Linked DNA regions of Prosthecobacter sp.. The protein of the gene in region 2 binds, or shares a complex with, the protein of the main gene of each other region. Links are inferred from orthologs where the notes say so. Each region holds a gene or a part of one and is shown on either strand. Other genes may lie near its edges.

Region 1 (6,247 bases), on a different replicon or contig from region 2:
GGGTGATGCGGGGGCATGAGGGCCGCACTTTGGGCCGCCTGATCGATGCCCGGGTGATTTCGCAGGCTCATCACTGCCGGCTGCTGTTTTCGACGGGGCATTTCCGGGAGAACAGGCATGTTTTTGAGTGCGCGGCCGGAGACATCCTGGATGCTGACAAGGGAGGTGTGGCTTTTCATCCGGTTGACTTTGAGAATGAAAATCATGCCAGATTCTTTGCAGAGCGCATCCGCCCGCTGATGGACGGCTGCATTCAGCCGCCGGTGGACTGGAAGAATGCCGTGGTCTGCAATGGCGAAGGCAAGGGCCTGCTGACTGAAGTGTTCACGGTGAAGGCCGGAAGCCGATGCTTTGTGGTGCTGGATGTGTTTTAGAAAAGGAAATGGGAAAACGGGGTCGGTGTGCAACTGGCTGACAAACCAAATCGAGAAGAACGCAAGCGGCCGGGTTCCCCATGGGAGGCGGGGCCGAATGATCTGAGATCATCCGCAGCGGCGTGCGCCCTCTTTTTTCTTGTATCAACAGCGGTTTTTTGCCACAAACACACTTCACCCAGGCCCGTTTCACCCCGTTTCCTTGAGTGGAGGCTTGCGATGTTCTTGAAACACACATATTCTCTTTTATTGCTGCTCATTTTTTCGGGCACCGCTAATGAATGCATTGCGGAGAATGAAAAACGCATTGTGGTAATGTCTCCACACCGGCGAGTACTACCACATACCTCGCTCGCTGATTTGTCCGCAAAGCTGGATGCCGATTCCGTCTATTCACTACAAGTCGTTGCACTCACATTGCCCATTGGAAGCGATTGGGTAGTGCTTCAAGGGTTGCCGTTCAGGAAACTCAACGAACTATTCCTCTGGATTTCATGTGAAGAGGTCAAAGCTGGTGCTTTGAGCTCCCTAGCCCACCTGCCTCTTGCCACGCTCTCAATTTTTGCCAACACATCTGGAGCGACAATCGACGTTTTGCCAATCATGGGATTAGCCGAGCGATTGGAGATAGGTGATCCAGATGCTTTTTTCGGGAGGAAGCGCGAAATTGATATGGCGAAAATACATCTAAAGTTTCCCACGCTAAATACGCTTGGGTTGCCGAAGGAGTGGATCGACGCACATCCTCAGCAAGTCATCGTGCTCAAGGCTAGCTTCATTATTGTGAATGTTGACATTGGTGCAAAAATGAAATCAGCAATCGAGTTGCTCGAAAAAAACGGAGCAGATCTATTCATTCAAACTGAAAAATGAACCCGTACGCCAACCAATAGCGGGAAGCGGCAGATGTCACCGGATGCCAACCAATGGCAGATGAACCCACGAGCCAACCAATAGCGCGGGACGTGCCAGCCAATTTGGGAAAATGAAGTTATGACCGCCGCTTCGTCTGAGCTATGAACATCAACCCACCGTCAAGAATTTGCACCCGGACCCCGTTTCCCCTCTGAAATAGCTATGAAGACGTCACTTGTATTGGCCGGCATTGCAATGTGTTCTCTATTTGTCGACTGTGGGCGTCGGGGAAGTGGAAGCACGGTTCGGAAGGCCTCGGCCTTGGATAATGTGAGAATCGCCCTCTTACGAGAGGTGAACGAACATATTTTGAGCAAAGGTATCGAAGAAAAAGTGCCAGTAGATAAAGCAGTTTATGAGCTGGTAGCGCACCACCAAGAAAGGGTCGGATTTTGGGTTTCTATTCAAGGGCCAAAAAATCGAGTATGGATCGTAGAAGACGAGAAGGCAGCGTTGTTGTCTGATCCACAAGATATATATTATAAAAGAATACTTGGTGTTAAAAAAGATGGTGCTGTAGTTGCGACTGACGCTGGGCTCTTAAAAAGAGAGTTTCCATTTGATGGTGCCAAACACTTTTTCATCGAACCAAAAAATGAAAAATGAACCCGCGCGCCACCAATAGGGGAAACGGGGTCGGGCTGCAACTGGCTGACAACCCAAATCGCGAAGAACACAAGCAGCCGGGTTGAGCATTGGAGGCGTGGCCGAATGACCTGAGATCATCCGCAGCGGCATGCAGGCTCGGTTGATCCCGAAGCCGTCAGGCACTTGCCTTCACTCCGGCCAGGTAGCGCAGCACCTTCGCCAGCGTGGGGCGCATGTCCTTGCGGTCCACGATCATATCGACGAGGCCGTGCTGCATCATGAACTCGGCGGTCTGGAAGCCGGGAGGGAGGTCGGCATGGGTGGTTTCCTTCACCACACGCGGTCCGGCGAAGCCGATCATGCACTTCGGCTCGGCGATGATGATGTCGCCGAGGGTGGCGAAGCTGGCGGTGACGCCGCCGGTGGTCGGGTGCGTGAGCACGGAGATGTAGGGCAGGCGGGCTTCCGAGTGGCGGGCGAGGGCACCGCTGGTCTTGGCCATCTGCATGAGGCTGAGGATGCCCTCGTGCATGCGGGCGCCGCCGGAGGCGGAGAAGACGATGACCGGCTTGCGCTCGGCGGTGGCGGCCTCGATGGCGCGGGTGATTTTTTCCCCCACGACGCTGCCCATGCTGGCACCGAGGAAGCGGAAGTCCATGATGGCGACCAGGACGGCGATGCCCTCGATGGTGGCGTGGCCGGTGACGACGGCCTCGGTGAGCCCGGTCTTGGCCTGGTAGGCCTTCACCTTGTCGAGGTAGCCTTTGAAGCCGAGGGCGTTCACAGAATCGAGATGCTTGTCCATCTCGACGAAGCTGCCCTCGTCCACCAGGCTGGCGATGCGCTCGTCGGAGCCGATGGTGAAATGATAGCCGCAGTTCGTGCAGACGCGGAGGTTTTTGGAGAGCGCCTGCTCAAACAGGCTTTCGTTGCACGAGGGGCACTTCGTCCAGAGGCCTTCCGGCATGTCGCGTTTCTTCTCGCCTAAATCGTCAACAGAGCGTTTTTTGAAAAATCCCATGGTAGGTCAATCGGTGTGGACGTCCTGCGATGACGGACCTGATAGAGCGTCTCCCCGAGTGGCATGTCGCAGGAGTTGCCGGAAGGAAAACCACCCGGCGTTCGCACTGTCAGGCCCGGCGAGAGCCGGACGCGGGGCCGATCCTAGCCGCGTGCCGCGGTGATGACCACCACTTTTTCTACCCCGCCCTCACGTCGCAAAATTCGGGCGCACTCGCTGGTCGTCGCTCCCGTGGTGAAAACATCGTCCACCAGGAGAATGCGGCGGCCCTGAAGGTCGGTTGGGCGCTGCCAAGGCCGTGGTTTGGGCAAAGCAAATGCCCCGCGCAGGTTCCGCAGCCGCTCGTCGCGATCCAGATTCGCCTGCGTCTCGGTCGCACGGACGCGCACCAGCGCTTTCGCAGCAGGAATACCGGTCAACTGCGAGAGCCGCTGGCACAGCTCCCAGCTTTGGTTGAACTCCCGGTCCAGCTCGCGGCTGCGATGCAGCGGCACCGGCACCAGCAGCCAATCCGCGAGATTTTCCCGCGCCAGCCGGGGCTCCTCCAGCACCCGCAGCATCAGCGTGGCCAGCGCCCCACGCAGATGCAGGCGGCGGTCATACTTGAACTGATGAATCAGCTCCCGCATCGCCTCCTCGGCACGACAGGCCGCCACGGCGAACTCAAACTCCAATTTCCGCCCGCTACAGTTCATGCAGCGGAACTCGTTCGTAAAAGCTCCGTCATACACCTCGCCGCATACCTTGCAGTAAGGCGGCTCCACCAGCGGCAGCGATTCCTCACAACTGCGGCAAAACCAGGCCTGTGCACCAGAACGCGGTGTCTCCTGCGGCAGTGGTATGCGGCAAACGCTGCACAAACGCGGATAAACCAGATCCACCACGGCCGCCCACGCCGTCTGCAACATTCGTTGCAGACGTGATTCGGCGGGTGGGCCAGGAAAGGGCATGGCTGAAGTTAATGGCGATTTGCAGCAAGCCAACTGCGAGCCTAATTGCCCGCATGGCACGCATCGGCACCCCCCTCTCCTCCACCGCAACGAAAGTCATGCTCCTCGGCTCCGGCGAGCTGGGCAAGGAAGTCGTCATCGAACTGCAACGCCTCGGCTGCGAGGTGATCGCCGTGGACCGTTATGCCAACGCCCCGGCCATGCAGGTGGCCCACCGCAGCCACATCGTTTCGATGCTCGATGGCGAGGCGCTGCGCCGCCTCGTGGAAGTCGAAAAGCCCAACTGCATCGTCCCCGAGATCGAGGCCATCGCCACCGACACGCTGCTGGAACTGGAACAGGAAGGCTATCGCGTCGTCCCCACCGCCCGTGCGGCCAAACTCACGATGAACCGTGAAGGCATTCGCCGTCTTGCCGCTGAAGAACTCGGCCTCAAGACCTCGCCGTATGTGTTTGCGGCCACTGAAGAGGAGTTCCGGGCGGCGATTGAAAAAATCGGCATGCCCTGCGTCGTGAAGCCGATCATGAGCAGTTCCGGCAAGGGCCAGAGCGTGGTGAAAAAGAAGAGCGACATCGCCAAGGCCTGGAAATACGCCCAGGAAGGCGGACGCGCGGGCAAGGGCAAAGTCATCGTCGAAGGCTTCGTCGAGTTCGACTACGAGATCACCATGCTGACCGTGCGCCACGTCGGCGGCACGTCGTTCTGCGCCCCCGTGGGCCACACGCAGATCAAAGGCGACTACCGCGAGTCCTGGCAGCCGCATCCGATGTCCAAAAAAGCGCTCAAAGCCGCCGAACAGATGGCCGGGGCGATCACGGAGGCGCTCGGCGGCCGCGGGCTCTTCGGCGTCGAGATGTTCATCAAAGGCGACCATGTCATCTTCAGCGAAGTCTCCCCGCGTCCGCATGACACCGGCCTCGTCACGCTCATCTCGCAGGACTTGAGCGAGTTCGCGCTCCATGTGCGCGCCATCCTCGGTCTTCCCATTCCCAACATCCACCAGCACGGCCCCAGCGCGAGCTGCGCTGTGCTCGTCGCGGGTGAATCATCCCAGGTTCAGTTCGGCAAGCTCGACAAAGTCCTCGCCGAGCCCGACACCCAGATCCGCCTCTTCGGCAAACCGAACGTCAGCGGCCAGCGCCGCATGGCCGTGACCCTCGCCCGTGCCAAGACCATCAACGAAGCCCGCGCCAAGGCCCACCGAGCGGCGAAAGCGATGCAAATCCGGCTGTGATGCAATTCATGATTGCGCCCGATGGGCGGGTCATGTTAACACCGTGCCATGCCTGCCACCGCTCATCTGAGCCACCTGATCAAACTGCTCGACGACGAGTCGGAGGTGGTGCGTCAGGCAGTGAAGCAGGAGCTGACCGGCATGCGGCGGGAACTGCCGCAACACATTGAGACGCTGGAGACGCCGCTCACCGCCGATGAAGAGCGACTTGTGGCGCAAATGCTCGAACCGGCACGCCGCACCGAGTTGGAAGAAACCTGGATGCGCTGGCGCTGGATGGAAGGCCCGGACGCGCAGCTTGAGGAGGGCCTGAGCCAGCTTTCCGCCTTCCTGAACGGTTGGAAGACGCAATCCTCCAACCTGGCGAAACGTCTCGACGCGATGGCCGAGGAGGGGTTTGCCGAGCAGGGTCGCATGGATGCGCACGAACTCTCGCAATGGCTGTTCGCGCCGCATGGCGGCATCACGCGTTTCCGAGGCAACAGCAAAGACTACTACTCGCCCGCGAACAGCAACCTGTTCTGGGTGCTGGACACCGGCCTGGGCAATCCGATCAGCCTGTGCTGTCTCTACCGCCTGCTGGGGCAGCGTTTTGGCCTCGAAGTCGAAGGCTGCAACTTCCCCGGCCATTTCCTCTCCCGTGTCACCTACCGCGAACAAACGTGGCTGGTGGATTGTTTCAACCGCGGCCGCTTCATGCTGGCCGCCGACGTGGCCAAACACCATCCCGCCGCCAATCCCGGCATGGAAGACCTGATCCGGGAATCCGCCACCGCCGACGGCACCCTGCTGCGCATCCTGCGCAACCTTGATGAAGCTTACGAACGCCTCGGCCTCCTCCATGAGCGCCAGTTCATGCGCCGTCTTGCCGTGAAGCTGATGGAAGATTAAGGCGCGGCGAGTTCCTTTTCCCAAGCGGCGAATTCGGGCGAGGCAAGGAACTCGGCGTATTGGGCGTCATCGGCCAGCGCTTTGCGGTCAAGCACCTGGCCGAAGTTACGCTTGAACGCGCGCAGCTCATCCGCCAGCGCCTTGTAGTCCTTGCGGGCGAGATGCACGGTGATGCGTAAATCGACGATCTCCGCCATCTTGGGATCCTCCTTGGCGGCCTGATCCGCCAGTTCCAATGCCCCCGGATAATCCTTCATCTGCAACCGTGTGCCA
Region 2 (6,292 bases):
GCATCTCCATCAGCGGTCACAAGATGCTCGGTGCTCCCATTCCCTGCGGCGTGGTGCTCGCCCGCAAGGCCCATGTGGATCGTATCGCTCGATCGATCGAGTACATTGGCGCGTTGGACACGACTATCGCCGGTTCGCGTAGTGCCTTCGCCCCGCTCATGCTCTGGCACCGCTTGCGCACCCTTGGCACGGCCGGGCTTCGCGCCATGGTGCAGGGCAGCCTCCAGCGTGCCGGATACGCCGTGCAGCAGCTCCGCGCGCAGGGCATTGAGGCTTGGCGGCACCCGAATTCCATCACGGTCGTCTTCCCACGCCCCCCGGCCGCCGTCATGGCGCGGTGGATCATCGCTCCGCGCAAAAACATCGCGCATCTCATCGTCATGCCCCACGTCACCACCGCCGTCATCGACGCCTTCGTCACCGACTTTGCCGCTGCGGTGAACTGCGAACCGAGAGCCGAGAACCGGGAACCATCGTCATGAAACAGCTCACCGTCCTTGTGCCGAACGAGCTTGGCATCGCCGCCAGGCTCACCGCTTGTCTTGCCGCGCATGGCATCAACATCGAGGAGATCGACATCGAGGGCGTGGCGGATCATGGCCTCGTCGTTCTCAGCGTGGACCGCTATGATGAAGCGCTACGCGCCCTCAGTGAGCAGGGTTTCCGCGTCATCACCCAGGACACCCTGCTGGTGCGGCTGGAGGACAAGCCAGGTGCACTTGCCACCGTCGCCATGCGGTTGAAGGACGCCGGGATCGACCTGCGCTCCATGCACATCCTGCGGCGGGAGGCGGACAAGACCACCGCCAGCCTGGTGTGCTCCGACAACGCCCGTGCCGCCGAGGTGCTGCGCGATGTGCTCGTGGTCGAGCCGCCAGGCTGAATCAAATCATTCAGGGCGGACGACAGAACTTGAGCATTGCCCGACACGCCCTAGTATCGGGCCTTTAGCCCCATGTTCTTCCTCACCCCACGCTACCTCAAGCACGCCAAACTCCTGCACAAGGGGGTGACACGCTTCATCAACTACAAGCGCGACATCCTGCCCCAGGCGAAACTGGATGAGATCACGACCCTGCGTACGAGCCTGGAGGATGCGATGAGATCGAAGGACAAGGCGCGTATCGCAACGTTGAACGACGAGATCAACAAAGCCTGCGAAAAAGCGCTGCCACATGCCGAGCAGTCGGACATTGCCGACAACGTGGAGGTGTTTTTCGTCGCCATCGTCATCGCGCTGGGCATCCGCAGCTACATTGCGCAGCCGTTCAAGATCCCCACCGGCTCCATGCAACCGACGCTGTACGGCATCGTGGCGAATCATACCGAGAAGGACGTCTCCCCAGGCTTCTTCCAGCAGTGCAAGGATTACGTGGCTGGGCGCAGTTACATCAATGTCGTGGCGAATCATTCCGGACGTCTGCGCCGTGAAGAGCCGCTGACGGAGCATGGCTTCATGGGCTTTTTCACCCACTGTCGTCTCCACTTTGAAGACGGGCATAATATCTGGATCTGGGCTCCGATACGCCAATTGGCAACCGATCCCGAGTTCAATCTGGGGCTGCTGTATTATGCAGGTGCCCAAATCTCGAACGACGGCAATCAGATCACCCCCGATGCCCAGATCGTGCGTTCCATCTGGGATCTTGGCGGCAAAGAGATCAAAGAGGGGCAGTTGCTCGCGCGGGGTACGCTCGACACCGGCGATCATGTGCTGGTGAACAAGTTTTCCTACCACTTCCGGCGTCCGGTGCGTGGGGAGGTGTTTGTCTTCACCACACAGAACATTCGCAGCCCTTACATGAACGTGCCAGTCGAGCAAGGCTCCCAGCATTACATCAAACGGCTTGTGGGTGTGCCAGGGGACCGGCTGGAGGTCAAATCTCCGGTGCTGTGGATCAATGGCAAGCCCGCCGAGGAATTCGGCATGAAGCGTGTGGGTGCCATGGAAGAACCCTACAAAGGCTACGGCAACTTCGGCATTTTGTCTGACGGCAGAGTGCGGGAACTGAGCGCGCGTGATGGTGCACGTGAATACTGGGCCATGGGCGACAACAGCTACAACAGCTCAGACAGCCGCTACTGGGGCACGGTGCCGGAACGCAATCTCGTCGGCCCGGCTTTGTTCTGCTATTTTCCGCTGGGTCGAAACTGGGGCGTGATTCGATAACAATGGAAAAGCGGACGAACTGGTCCGCTTCAATCTCAGGACTCTATGCTTTCATCCCTTCCTGGCGCAGGAAGCTTTCCACCCAGGTGATGTCGTACTGGCCGTGCTGGAAGTCGGAGGTGGTCAGGATCTGGCTTTGCAGCGGAATCGTGGTCTTGATGCCTTCGACAGTGAACTCGCCCAGCGCACGGCGCATCCGGCGGATGGCGATGTCGCGGGTGGCGCCGGTGACAATGAGCTTGGCGATCATCGAATCATAATACGGCGGTACGGAGTAGCCGGAATAGACGTGCGTATCGACGCGGACGCCACGGCCACCCGAGGTGTACCAGAGCGTGATCTTGCCAGGGCTGGGGGCGAAGTTGCGGGAAGGATCCTCGGCATTGATGCGGCACTCGATGGCGTGGCCGCGAGGCTGGGCATTCACGACGTGCTCGCTGAGCGGCAGGCCGGCGGCGATGCGGATCTGCTCCTTGATCAAGTCGCAGCCATAAACCTCCTCAGTGATCGGATGCTCCACCTGGATGCGGGTGTTCATCTCCATGAAGTAGAAGTTCTCGCACTTGTTATCGACGAGGAACTCGATGGTGCCGCAGTTCTCGTAGCCGATTTCTTTGCAGAGCTTCACCGTGGCATCGCCCATGCGCTTACGCATTTTTTGGGAGATTTTTGGGGAGGGGCATTCCTCGATGATCTTCTGATTGCGGCGCTGCATGGAGCAGTCGCGCTCGCCGAGATGCACCACGTTGCCGTGAGAGTCGGCGACGACCTGAAACTCGATGTGGTGGGGTTTTTCGACGAGCTTTTCCATGTACATGGAGCCGTCGCCAAAGCATTTCATGGCTTCCAGGGAGGCGGCTTGGAAGCTGGAGCCCAGAGTGGCCTCGTTGAGCACCGGGCGCATGCCGCGCCCACCGCCACCGGCGCTGGCCTTGACCATGACCGGGTAACCAATCTTGCGCGCCCATTCGAGGGCTTCTTCCTCGGTGTGGATGATGCCGTCGGAGCCAGGGGTGATCGGCATGCCGGCTTTCAGGGCAGTTTCACGCGCCACGTTCTTGTCACCCATCATGGCGATGACGCGAGCGGAAGGGCCGATGAACTTGATTTTGCACTTGTCGCAGACTTCGGCGAATTCCGCTTTTTCGGAGAGGAAACCGTAGCCGGGGTGGATGGCATCGACGTTGGCGATCTCGGCCGCGCTGATGATGCGGCTCATCTTCAGGTAGCTTTCGCTGCTCGGGCCGGGACCGATGCAAATGGCCTCATCGGCGAGGTGAACGTGCATCGAATCGACATCGGCCTCGGAATAGACGGCGACCGTTTTGACATCGAGTTCCTTGCAGGCGCGAATGACGCGGAGGGCGATTTCACCACGGTTGGCGACGAGAACTTTTTTGAACATGCGAAAAGCGAAGGGCTGAGGGCTTAGAGCGAAGGAGAAAGTGTGATGCGGGTATGGGTGGTGTGGGCAGGACTCTACGCCCTTTGCCCTTTGCCCTATGCCTTCAACTCAAACAGAGGCTGACCGTATTGGACGGGTTTGCCATCTTCCACGAGGACGCGGGCAATGGTGCCGCGGGCTTCGGCCTTGATCTCGTTCATAACCTTCATGGCCTCGATGATGCAGACGTTACTGTTTTCGTCCACGATGTCGCCAATGTTGGCGAAGGACTTTTCACCTGGGGCGGCGCAGCGGTAGAAGGTGCCGACCATGGGGGAATTGATGGTGGGACCGACGGGATCGGAGCCGGCTGCAGGTGCCGCAATGCTGGCGGCAGGAACTGCAGCAAGGGCAGGGGCTGCAGGAGCAGACATGGAAACAGGAGCGGCGGAGGCCACGGGCATGCATTTGAGCAGCTCCTTGACGGACTCCAGGTCAGAACCACGGCGCAGCTCAAGTTTGGCGTCCTTTTGCTCGCTGTGGAAATAGGTCAGGTTGTTCTCGGCCATCAGTCCGACGATCTCGCGTATCTGTTTCAGATCGTAGGCGCAAGAAGGTGCGGAGGCGGCGGGAGAGGCTGGTTTGGAGGTGGTGCGTTTGGCCATGTCGGGAGGAGTGTGTCAACGGACGCCCCGATACTACAAACTCCCCCGCCCGTGGCAACCACAAAGGCACTCTTGACTTTCAAGGCGCCGGCCGGGCTTGTTTGTGCCCCTGGCAGCCATCGTCGTCCTGTGGCTCTCAGCGTTTACCGCCAAACAATCCGCTGAAACTGCTGCTGATCACGCTGGTCAACGCACTTTGAATCTGGCTGCCGCTGGGGAGATTGTCGTCGATCTGGCCCTTGGGAGTGAGCTTGTCGATCACCTGTGGCAGGAACTGCGCGAGCAGCGGCAGCACGGTGTGGGTCTGCATGCCCACCTTGCTGGCGAGCCGCTGAATCTCATCCGCACCCACAGCCTTTTGCAGTTGTTCCGCTTCGATGGGCTGATTCGCGCCTGCGGAGACCCACGAGGCGAATTGATCACCAAAACCGGCCTTTTGAAACTGCCCCATCAGTCCTTGCAGGCCGCCTGCGTCGTTGAGAAGGCCGGAAAGCATCGTGGCCGGATCTTGTTTGGAGGCACCGCCGAGCATGCCGCCCAGCGCGTTTTTGGCGAGTGAATCGAGGAGTCCCATGAGTGTGCGGAGTGTGGGGGAGGGGATTTCAAAGTCAAGGTGGCTTCGCCTTCCGCCACGGATGCCTTCTTGACCCGCGAAGCCTTGACCACGCATTTCCACCCGCTACTCTCCCCACCCCCAACCCCAAAAATCATCACCATGAGCCAAACCCACGAATTCCAGGCCGAAGTCAAACAAGTCCTCGATATCGTCATCCACAGCCTCTACACCGACCGCGAGATCTTCATCCGCGAACTGGTGTCCAACGCCGCCGACGCGATGGAAAAGATGCGCCTCACCCAGCTCACGGAGAAGGACATCTTTGATGCCGCCGCCGAACTGCAAATCAGCATCACCACCGATGAGGCCGCCCGCACTCTCACCATCGCCGACACCGGCATCGGTATGACACGCGCTGAACTCGTCGAAAACCTCGGCACCATCGCCCACTCGGGCTCGAAGGCCTTCGCCGCCGCGCTGAAGAATGCAGGCAAGCAAAACGACGCGCAGCTCATCGGCCAGTTCGGCGTCGGCTTCTACTCCGCCTTCATGGTCGCGGACAAAGTCGAGGTTCACACGCATTCTTGGCGCAACGAGGGCGAGCACCTCGTCTGGACCAGCGACGGCGCCAGCAGCTACACGATTGATGAATCCGTCGATCAGAAGCGCGGCTGCAAAATCGTCCTCCATCTCAAGGAAGACGCCGCCGACTTCGCCAAGCAGCACACGGTGAAGCAGATCATCGAGAAACACTCGAACTTCGTCAGCTTCCCGCTCCTGCTCAATGGCGAGCGCGTCAACACGGTGGAAGCCCTCTGGCTCAAATCGAAAGACGGCATCACCGACGAGCAGTACAACGAGTTCTACAAGTTCACCGCCCACGCCTTCGATGATCCCAGCTACCGCCTGCATTTCCAGGCCGAGTCGCCCATTGCCATCAACGCGCTGCTCTTCACGCCAACGCAGAACATGGAATCCTTTGGCATGGGCCAGATGGAGCCCGGTGTGGCCCTCTATTGCAAAAAAGTCCTCATCGACCCCAAACCGAAGAAACTCCTGCCGGAATGGATGCGCTTCGTCCGTGGCGTCATCGATAGCGAGGACCTGCCGCTGAACATCTCCCGCGAGAGCATGCAGGACAGCGCCCTCGTGCGCAAAATCGGTGATGTCGTCGTCAAACGCCTCATCAAACACCTCGACAAGGAAGCCAGCGACGACGCGAAGAAGTACAACGAATTCTATGCGAGCTTCAGCCGCTTCTTCAAAGAAGGCGTCGCCACGGACCACACGAATCGCGACTCAATCGCCAAGCTGCTGCGCTTTGAATCCAGCATGACCCAGACCGGCGAAACCGTCGGTCTCGCCGACTATGTGAAGCGCATGACCAGCGAACAGAAGGCCATCTACTACCAAGTTGCTCCGTCCCGCGCCGCCATTGAAAGCGGCCCGTATCTCGAAGCCTTCAAAGCCAAGGGCATCGAGGTGCTCTACATGTTCGAGACCATCGACGAATACGT

What was found.
Region 1: the proteins of accC (region 2) and accD are in contact, whole or in part, in a solved structure (PDB 8UXZ), measured with the Escherichia coli proteins. The link is inferred for Prosthecobacter sp. from one-to-one orthologs.

The regions. Positions count from the first base shown.
Region 1 is NZ_JAXMIH010000006.1:16,802-23,048, forward strand. Bases 976-3,801 are described here. They hold accD (acetyl-CoA carboxylase, carboxyltransferase subunit beta), read right to left. Parts: upstream 2,899-3,801; coding sequence 2,053-2,898; downstream 976-2,052. Other genes in these bases: U1A53_RS02905 (hypothetical protein), read left to right, coding at 976-1,247; U1A53_RS02910 (hypothetical protein), read left to right, coding at 1,452-1,895; U1A53_RS02920 (ComF family protein), read right to left, coding at 3,042-3,801. Outside these bases: U1A53_RS02900 (hypothetical protein), read left to right, coding at 1-374; more of U1A53_RS02905, read left to right, coding at 600-975; more of U1A53_RS02920, read right to left, coding at 3,802-3,848; purT (formate-dependent phosphoribosylglycinamide formyltransferase), read left to right, coding at 3,902-5,083; U1A53_RS02930 (transglutaminase-like domain-containing protein), read left to right, coding at 5,132-5,974; U1A53_RS02935 (hypothetical protein), read right to left, coding at 5,971-6,247.
Region 2 is NZ_JAXMIH010000010.1:245,617-251,908, reverse strand. The notes cover bases 1,395-4,265. They hold accC (acetyl-CoA carboxylase biotin carboxylase subunit), read right to left. Parts: upstream 3,576-4,265; coding sequence 2,214-3,575; downstream 1,395-2,213. Other genes in these bases: accB (acetyl-CoA carboxylase biotin carboxyl carrier protein), read right to left, coding at 3,671-4,219; lepB (signal peptidase I), read left to right, coding at 1,395-2,170. Outside these bases: U1A53_RS13610 (histidine decarboxylase), read left to right, coding at 1-482; U1A53_RS13605 (ACT domain-containing protein), read left to right, coding at 479-883; more of lepB, read left to right, coding at 956-1,394; U1A53_RS13585 (YidB family protein), read right to left, coding at 4,356-4,793; molecular chaperone HtpG, read left to right, coding at 4,935-6,292. UniProt on the Escherichia coli protein: This protein is a component of the acetyl coenzyme A carboxylase complex; first, biotin carboxylase catalyzes the carboxylation of the carrier protein and then the transcarboxylase transfers the carboxyl group to form malonyl-CoA.